3 regions of the Candidatus Clostridium eludens genome follow, and region 1 is predicted to be linked to each of the others. Evidence: riboswitches for the same ligand, from Rfam matches in the RefSeq annotation. Region 1 holds a riboswitch; each other region holds the start of a gene.

What was found. Region 1 has a riboswitch for S-adenosylmethionine ahead of ACJDU8_RS02595 (ABC transporter permease). Riboswitches for the same ligand answer to the same signal wherever they lie in the genome.
Region 2: another riboswitch for S-adenosylmethionine. It lies ahead of ACJDU8_RS06840 (nucleotide-binding protein); the one in region 1 lies ahead of ACJDU8_RS02595 (ABC transporter permease).
Region 3: another riboswitch for S-adenosylmethionine. It lies ahead of ACJDU8_RS16680 (DUF2325 domain-containing protein); the one in region 1 lies ahead of ACJDU8_RS02595 (ABC transporter permease).

The regions. Positions count from the first base shown of each region.
Region 1 is NZ_JBJHZX010000003.1:13,889-17,179, reverse strand. Features, by position in the region: gene ACJDU8_RS02605 (threonine synthase) at 1-21, opposite strand, end outside; gene ACJDU8_RS02600 (ABC transporter ATP-binding protein) at 52-840, opposite strand; gene ACJDU8_RS02595 (ABC transporter permease) at 858-1,652, opposite strand; SAM riboswitch class I at 1,827-1,934, opposite strand; gene ACJDU8_RS02590 (LysR family transcriptional regulator) at 2,307-3,176, shown strand.
Region 2 is NZ_JBJHZX010000007.1:129,209-132,499, reverse strand. Features, by position in the region: gene ACJDU8_RS06845 (ROK family protein) at 1-811, shown strand, start outside; SAM riboswitch class I at 908-1,009, shown strand; gene ACJDU8_RS06840 (nucleotide-binding protein) at 1,375-2,247, shown strand; gene ACJDU8_RS06835 (ABC transporter substrate-binding protein) at 2,330-3,291, shown strand, end outside.
Region 3 is NZ_JBJHZX010000026.1:63,393-66,683, forward strand. Features, by position in the region: gene ACJDU8_RS16670 (M3 family oligoendopeptidase) at 1-537, shown strand, start outside; gene ACJDU8_RS16675 (YopX family protein) at 625-984, opposite strand; gene ACJDU8_RS16680 (DUF2325 domain-containing protein) at 1,141-1,425, opposite strand; SAM riboswitch class I at 1,593-1,705, opposite strand; gene ACJDU8_RS16685 (DEAD/DEAH box helicase) at 1,978-3,291, opposite strand, start outside.

The DNA of each region.
Region 1 (3,291 bases):
TAAATAATTAAAATAACTCATGACTTTACTCTCCCTTATTTAATTTTATTTTTATATATTATATGAAAATGGATTTTCCACTTTTGTAAAAAATTCATTATATATTTCACTTTTAATCCGTGAAAAATCATAACTTCCTCTATCTCTAGGTCTTGAAAGTTCTACTTTTACCACCCTTTTTATTCTTCCAGGCCTGCTGGATAAAACAATCACCCTATCACCTAAATAAATCGCCTCGTCTATATCATGGGTTACAAGAATCATTGTAGTATTTTGTTTTTTCCATATTTTCAATATTTCCTGCTGCATATTAATACGGGTCATAGCATCTAATGCTCCAAAAGGTTCATCAAGAAGAAGCAGTTTAGGTTTATTTACAAGTGCTCTTGCAATACTTATTCTCTGTTTCATTCCTCCAGACAGCTGCTCGGGATATGATTTTGCAAAGCCGTCCAGTTCGACCAGTTCAAGCTGTTCATTTACTAATTCTGCTTTTTTCCTCTTAGATAATTTTTTGCTTATTCCAAACTCTATATTTTTTTCTACTGTAAGCCATGGAAAAAGTCTTGACTCTTGAAATACCATACCTCTATCTATACCTGGACCTTTTACAGGCTTATCGTAAGAATAAATATTGCCCCTATAATTTGTATCTAATCCCACTATAGTTCTAAGCAAGGTACTTTTTCCACACCCACTTGCCCCTACAATGCTTAAAAATTCTCCTTGTCTAACTGACAGGTTAATATCATCCAATACATTGAGGTAACCATTATCAACTTTAAAATCTTTATTCAAATTTTCTATTTTAATAGCCTCATAACTTTCATCAGCACTCATGTAATATTTACTCCTCTCTAACTTTGATTATTTGTATCCCATTTTATAATTACAAACTGAAATTTTTTTATTAAATAATCTATCAAAAATCCAACTACGCCTATAGAAAAAACTCCAACCAACATAACATCCGGCTGAGATAATTCCCTAGCATAGGATATTGAATATCCTATGCCAGACGTGGCAGCAATTATTTCCGCTGTTATAACACTCATCCATGCACTTCCGATTCCAATTCTCAATCCTGTAAAAATAGATGGAAGTGCCGAAGGAAAAACTATTTTTGTCAGTACCTGAAATTTATTTTTTTCTAATATCTCAGAGACTTCTAAATATTTTTTATCTGCTCCTTTTATACCATGAATAGTATTTATAAGTATGGGCCAAAAACTTCCAATTGCTATTACAGTTATTTTAGAAGCCTCATCTATACCCATCCACAATATAAGTACAGGAACCCAAGCTACAATAGGAATTGGTCTCAAAAGACCTATAAGCAAATCAACAGCTTTTTCGGCTATTTTAAACAGTCCAATCAATGTTCCACATACTACACCCAGAGAAGCTCCTATAAGATATCCTTTTATAACCCTTAATATACTTATAAATAGATTTCTAGCTAAATCACCACTTTTCACCATGTCTAAAAAAGCCAAAAATATGGTATGAGGAGATGGAAGAACTGACTGCTTAACAAGTCCCTTATTACTTAGTAATTGCCATAATATAATCACTATTACAGGGAGTATTAATGCAATAAGTATATTTCCAATAAATTTAATTTTTTTATTTAATTCTGATTTTACATTCATTATTATTCACCCCGTCATAATATATAAAGAAATTTGCTAATATAAAAAATATTCAAACTATTTTTTTTGCACAATATCATAAATTTGACTTATACATATTGTAAATTTAAAAAGCTGTTTTTCAAATAAGAAAAACAGCTTAAATCCAAGTTAAAAGTCTTAACTTAACTATCCTTCTTATCTCTCAGAATAATTATATTCTGCAGGAATTGACACCGATACATAATAAATGCCGGTTGTCGGGCTTCATAGGGCCAGTCCCTCTACCTCTCATGATAAGATAATACTTTATCAGTATTAATATGAAATTTTATTATTTATAAAAAATAAAACCTCTATCCTCTAATTACAGAGGCAGAAATTTTCCGCGGTTCCACTCTGTTTACTGCAAATAATTACCTCCATCGCAGCAACTTTTGAATTAATTACTCAAGAATGCACTTCAGTTAATTCATTCCAAGATCTCTCACAGCTCAATAAAGATCTCTCTCTTAGGACTTTTTTAACTTACTCTTTCTATCATAGTAAATATACTTTTATAATTTCTTAATTTCATGTATCATTATATCAGACAAAAAAACATATTTCAAATACTTAAAAGGTATTGAATTAATACAAATAAGATATAAATAGCAGATAGAGGTGAACATTTCTATGGATATTAGACAACTTAGATACTTTTTAGCTATAGTAGAAAATGGCAGCATAACTAAAGCTGCAGAACAGCTTCATATCGCACAACCGCCACTTAGCCAACAACTAAAATTACTTGAAGATGAACTTGGATTAAAACTAATAGAAAGAAATACAAGAAAAATACAAATAACTGATGCAGGCAGAATACTTCAATATCGCTCCAAACAAATTTTAGATCTGGTCAAAAATACAAAAGAAGAATTAAATAATTTAAAAGAGGGATTTAAAGGCTTACTTTCTTTGGGAACTGTGCCATCTTCTGGCACTACAATCTTATTAAAAAAACTCAATCACTTTCATGATAAATATCCACATATAAATTTTAAAATACGAGAGAGCAATACTTCTCAAATTTTAAAACTGCTTGATATAGGCACTATAGAAATAGGCTTGGTATTTACTCCTTTTGATTCTGAAAAATTCGAATCATTATTACTATCAAGTGAATCAATGGTAGCAGCAGTAAATCAGGATGTATTTTTTACAAATTTCAAAGATAAGATTAGTTTGAATGATTTAATAAACAAGCCCTTAATAGTTGATCATAAGTTTAAAGATATGTTAATTTCCTCGTGCCAGCAAATTGGATTTGAACCAAGAATACTTTGCGAAAGTGAAGATGCACGTGCAGTGCTCCTTTGGGCTAATACTGGAATTGGTATAGGAATAGTTCCAGAATCCGCCTCAGAACTCATCCCTGGTCTAAATTTAAAATACATTGATATAAATGAACTTTCTCTAAAAGCACGTCCTGCTGTAGTATGGATTAGAAATAGATATTTATCTGACGTAGCTAAAGATTTTCTAAAAACTTTTAAAGGAAATTGACCTATGAAGAAGGTATCTTACTAAATTGAACATTTCAAATAATTTTCCCAAATAAAAAAGCATTAGAATTTGACCTTTTAATTAAACATTCTAATGCTGAATTATTTTTCTATAA
Region 2 (3,291 bases), on a different contig from region 1:
AGGAGGTAGAAAACCTGTTCTATATGATATAAACATATGTAGATTTTATATCATAGGGATAGACATATCTAAAACTTATGTACAAGTTTCTATAGTGAATTTAAGGATGGAAATTTTTTATAAAAAAAGTTTTTATACTAATGCTCCTAATTCATATGATGAGGTTGTGGAAGAAGTTGTAAAAATTATAAGGAATGCTTATGTAGAGCTAAATTTGGAGTTTGTTGACCTTATTGGAGTGGGACTTGGAATTGAAACAGACATATGGAATGATATAGATATAGGTGAAATGATTGAAAAGAGATTAGAATGTAGTATAGTTAGTGAAAGTGGCGCAAATTCGGCTGCTATTGCAGAGTATTTGTATGGTACTGGAAAGCAATTCAAAAATTTAGCTTATTTTAATTGTGGATTGAGAGTAAGAGAAGGGACAATTTTACAAGGGAGAATTATAAGAACAGCAGATGATAATGAATATGCTTTTGAACATATGCTTATCAATACAAATCAAGATGTTGATTTTAATAAGGTGTGCTCTGCAGCCCAAAAGAATGATGAACTGTCTGAAAAGATAATTTTTGATGCTGCATATAAGTTTGGAAAAAGCATAGAACTTTATATCAACTTATTAGATTTGGATTGTATTATATTAAGTGGAGCTTTAATTAATTTTGATCTGTTTTATGAAACATGTGTAAAATGTGTTCCTAAAAAAGTCACATTTAAAAGAGAAGGGTATTTCAAAAAGGATGCAATTTCAATAGGAGCCGCGGCTGTACTTTTGGAAAAATGCATTGATAGTAAAATATGATGAAAATAAAAAATAAACTGATAAATAAAAATTTTATGTTGACAAGGTATTTTAAAAGTTATATTATGTATGTAAATTAAAAATGAATTAAATAATTTCTTATCAAGAGCGGCAGAGGGACTGGCCCTATGATGCCCGGCAACCTGATTATTATATTCAACGGTGCCAATTCCAGCAGGAATATCCTGAAGATGAGAAACAATAAGGATACAACTTCCTGTGGTTTCTCCATAGGAAGTTTTTTAATTGACTGACTGGAAAACTAGAGGTCAAGCTAACTTATAATGGGTTATGCTTGACCTCTTTTTATGTATTCAGTAGATAATAAATAAGAATATGGGAGGTATAGATAAAGGGATTATGTATATATCATATAAGATTTTGGATATAAAGTTAAAAAATTGAGAAATAGAAACAAATATACTTCACACCAAAAAAGTGAAAAGTATAGTAATGATAAAATTAAGCACACATTACAATAAATTAATAAAAATAATAATTTAAACATTTAAAAACATAATTACTAAATTGATATTATTTGAGATGAGAAAGGAAAATTTATTATGAGTAAAAAGACAAAGCATATAGCTATCTATGGCAAAGGTGGAATAGGAAAGTCTACCACTACTTCAAATATCAGTGCTGCTCTAGCTGAATTAGGATATAGAGTAATACAAATTGGATGTGATCCAAAAAGTGATTCCACTAACACTCTAAGAGGAGGAAATTATCTTACTACAGTGTTAGATAGTTTAAGAGGAAGTAATGATGTTAAGTTAAGAGATATTTCTGAAGTGGGATTTGGCGGAGTTCTATGTATTGAAGCTGGGGGACCAGTTCCGGGGGTAGGTTGTGCAGGTAGGGGAATTAATGCAGCAGTTTCACTTCTACAGGAATTAGATTTGTTTGAGAAATATAAAGCAGATTATGTATTATATGACGTTTTAGGAGATGTTGTATGTGGTGGATTTGCAGTACCAATAAGAGATGGCATTACCGATAGAGCATATGTTGTGACATCATCAGATTTTATGGCCATTTATGCTGCAAATAATCTTTTTAAGGCAATAAATAAATATGCACCCACTGGAGGCGCAAAACTCGGCGGGATAATTGGAAATGGATTAAGTGCAAGCTATTCTAGTGCCATAGTAAATGACTTTGCTAAAAGAACAGGTACTAAAGTAGTAGGATATGTTCCAAGGTCACTGATAGTGTCTCAAAGTGAATTTTATGGAAAAACTGTAATTGAAGCTAATCCTAAATCCGAACATGCTGATATTTACAGAAAACTAGCAAAATTTATAGCAGAAGACGAGGATTTAAGCATACCTAATCCATTAAATGTTAATGAACTTAGAGATTGGGCTAGAGATTGGGGGGATAAAATATATAAGTTTGACCCTAAAATTGTAGAAAGTCCTGCATCCATTTAATAAGTTAGGACAGTGTTAGTTATTCTTATATAAAATTTAAGTAGGAGGATTTTTGAAATTAATATAAAAGGGGTAGATATTAGTGAAAATTAAAAAATTATCTTTAATCATTTTATTTATTATTGCAATAATGGTTACGGTTACTGGATGCGGCAGCAGTTCACAAAATGGAGGGGCATCAGGTTCAGCAAAGAAGGAAGTGACAGTTAGAATTGGAGCAGATTCCAGTGCCTTTTCAACTGCCTTTTATGTTGCTAGAGATAAAGGATATTTCAAAAAATATGGTATTGATGCTCAAATAAATCCATATTCCTTTGGAATTGATACTATAGATGCTGTGCTCACTAATCAGGTTGATATTGGATTAGCAATGGATTTTGCAGCACTTTCTAGGTTAAGCAGTGGAGATTTAAAAATTTTTAGCTTTATCCAACAAGTTGATTCAAGTAAAGAAAAGATGGTGACTCGTGATGGAATAAATTCTCCTGAAGAGTTAAAAGGAAAGTCCATTGGAGTTAAAAGAGGTACTGTAGATGAGTATGCTATAGTGAGGTATTTAGAAAGATATAACATAAAAATCGGTGAAGTGAAAAAACAGGGATTTAGTTCAGATGCAGAAATTCTCTCGGCATTTGAAAAAGGAGATGTTCAAGCAACATTTTTCTCTGGAAACCTGTTAAATAAAGCTTTAACTGTAAAAGGAGCTAAAGTTATAGGAAGTAAGGCAGATATACCATTTGCATCCCGTGGATTTTTAGTTGCTAATAGTAAATTACTGGCACAGAAAGATGTGGTAAAGAACATACTACTAGCATTGAATGATGCTAACAAATATATAAATGAAGACCCATCAGGGTCAGCTGAAGTAATGGCTAAAGCTTTAAAAGCTCCAAAGGATAGCTTAGAAAAAGATATTAAATCACGTTCAAATGATATAAGATTAAATGACGATGATGTTAAACAGCTGCAGGATGTGTATAAATATTCTTCAACTAATAAATTGATTAAAGCTGGGTTTAATTTAAAAGATAAAATAGATACAGA
Region 3 (3,291 bases), on a different contig from region 1:
TCCATGAGTATGGAGTTTTTCACCTGGCCCTGGATGAATCTATTCTTCCAAGAAGATGCAGATAAATATAGGTTTGCCCATCTTGAAAGTGCTGTGAAATTCATACCTTACGGAGTTACAGTAGATGAATTTCAACACTATGTATATGAAAACCCAGAGGTAAGTCCTGAGGATAGAAAGAGAGCTTGGAGAGCCATAGAGAAAAAATATCTGCCTCATAAGAATTATACTGGATGTGATTTTCTGGAAAGCGGAGGATGGTGGTTTCAGCAGTCCCATATATTCAATGTACCTTTTTACTATATAGATTACACTCTGGCACAGATATGCGCCCTTCAATTCTGGAAAAAAGCAGTGGATAATAGAAAATCTGCCTGGGAAGATTATATAAAAATATGCCATGTTGGAGGAACCAAGTCCTTTTTGGAGCTTGTGGAAATTGCTAATCTTAGATCCCCTTTCCAAGATGGATGCATAAGTTCAATTATAGAGCCTATCAATAATTGGTTCAATTCAATAGATGATAAAAAACTATAATTCAGACTTGTATATTTGATTAAACTTCCAGAATAAATTTTGTTCTGGAAGTTTATCACTATTTGACTATTAATTGTTCACTTATTACTATGAAAAAATATTACCAATAACAATAGCATTTTCATTAATCATCTGAATGTATAAATACTCGTTTTCCACATAGAAGCCATATAATTCCGTATCTTCACTTAGTTCCCCACATTCACCTATGAATTTTCCAAAAGAACATCTGCCAAATTTAACCGGAAGCTTTGGAGAACTTTTTTCATTATTTATTCCTATAATATCTCCTTCAAAAATTTCTACACCATTTTTATCCTTTAGTCCTGTAAATTCTGTAACTACAAACCTATCTTTATGGTTTGAATACTCTTTTGGATATGGGTTATTACTTATATAGAAACAATTATCTTCTTTATCCCAAATTCTAAATTTAAATTTTCTCATTTGATACCTCCTCATTATTGACTAGTTATTTTTGTGAAGATTTTTCACTGCTTTTTTTAATTAAATATCCAATACATACTGTAAATATATATTACTAAGTAGAACACTTAGTGTCTCAGTTTTTATAGAATATTTTAGATTGTACATATTTTTCATTTAATCAGTAAGTATATTTTTAATATTTGCTTGAATACATATCCATGAACGTTTTGAAAACATAACTAAAGTATGATTTTTTTTAGATTGTTTTTTTATTATTTTAGTCATGTTATGTCCTACAAAATCTGTAAGTACCAACACTAGATCCGTATTTTTAGGAATTTCTATTTTCTTATCCCCTTTTTTTCTACCTGTAATGTGGTTAACTTTATTAATTCCGTATTTATCTAGATTATCTTTAATGTTGTCAAGTCTGTCTCCTCCTACAATTAAAATATTCATAAAAATCTCTCCTCTTTAATAATATATAAATTTACTGATACTCAATCTCCACCTTGTTTATCTATAAACTTAATTCTAAATACAAGAAAAAGGCTATTTTCCTTATATATAAGAAAAATAGCCTCTATTAGCAAATAACATAACTTAATTTAATAAGACTTCTACTTTTCTTATCTTTCAGAGTATATAGTACACTCTGCAGGAATTGACACCGATGCATATAAAAAATGTCGGTTGTCGGGTTTCATAGGGCCTTTCCCTCCACCACTCTTGATAAGAGTATAATAATATATTAAGTTTTTAAGCACTCATTCCAATTATGTATACACCTTATATAATAGTGATTATATTTGCCTGTGTCAATACTAAATTTATAAAATCAGGGCAACGGCTTATAAAGAATAAATTGCATTATTAAACTTTGTCCTATTTATGGTACGGTTCACCATAGCCTACCCATATTATATTTTAGCCAACAAATTTATTATTGCTATTTTATTAAATACTAAATTCACAAATTAGTATCTATTTTCTTCATTCTTATTATAAAACCTAATTGCAATCATGCCCTAAATATATTTTTACTCCTTCTAAATCCAATTTATTTTTAATAATATATTTTATTCTCAAATTATCTGGTAACAGCATCCTATATTTATTAGAGGATAAATATACTTCTACCATTTCTGGATTATCTTTTAAATATAGAAATATTTCATCTTCAGTAAAGTTCTTTTCTATCACTCTACTTATATCTTTCTTTATATCAGGCCCACTTATAAATGTTTTACCATCCTCCAATTTATAATTTACACCTCCATACAACATATTAAGTAAAAGTTGTAGAGTTCTATTTATCTTCGTGCCTTGAAACGTTCTAAGTCCAACTTTATCATTCTTCTCCGTCCATTGAAATTTTTCATACCTTAAATTGTCTTTAGAAAGTTTTGATAGAACTTCTTTTATATTTTTATTATAATCAATCCAATAACTCTCATCTTCCAATATTGTTTTCATTCTATTTCTTATTTCGTTGGTTACATTGCCACTACTCCCTAAAAATACAGGGGGATTTCCATCTAAAGCCTTAGTTACATATATTTTTTTACTTCTCAATTCTATATCTTTTATTTTCCAAATACGTGCCGACAAAAATATATTTACCCCTGTATGTATGCTGGGAGACAGGGGAATTTCACCTATCTTTTTATGACTATTGTAAACAGAAAAATTATTTTCCGTTTCAAAATGGGTAAAAAATTCACTTCCTCTTAAAAGCTTTTCTGTTTCTAAACCTGTTATAGCTTCATTTTCTAAAATCTCTATATAATTCTTTTTTATTAAGTATTCTAATAGCTCAAAGTACTCATCATCTTCTATATCCTGCCAGCATCTAAAACTCCTATTTATATTTTTTAAATCTTCAAAAGACATTCCTGTATTCTCCAAAAGAATAGATATTATTTGATGAGCCAAAACATCATAAGGCTTCACTATAGGATCAAATCTATCTATTATACTCTCTTCATAAAGTGATAGTGCTGCTAACCCTTGCAATAAAGACCATTCATCAGTAGCTATAAAATGCAATATATTTTTTCTTGTAATTCTACCACTTCGTCCCAACCTCTGTCCTAAACTGGCTACAGAATGTGGAGCATTATACTGAACTATACTGTCTACTGAACCTATATCTATTCCTAATTCCAAAGTGGAAGTACAACATATAGTGAATAATTGTCCCCTGCTGCTCTTAGCAAACTTCTCCACGGTCAATCTCATATCCTTACTCACAGAAGAATGATGGGCAAAATATCTAATATCGGAGCCTCTCTCTTTTCCTAATTTACCAAGACCTACAGCTAA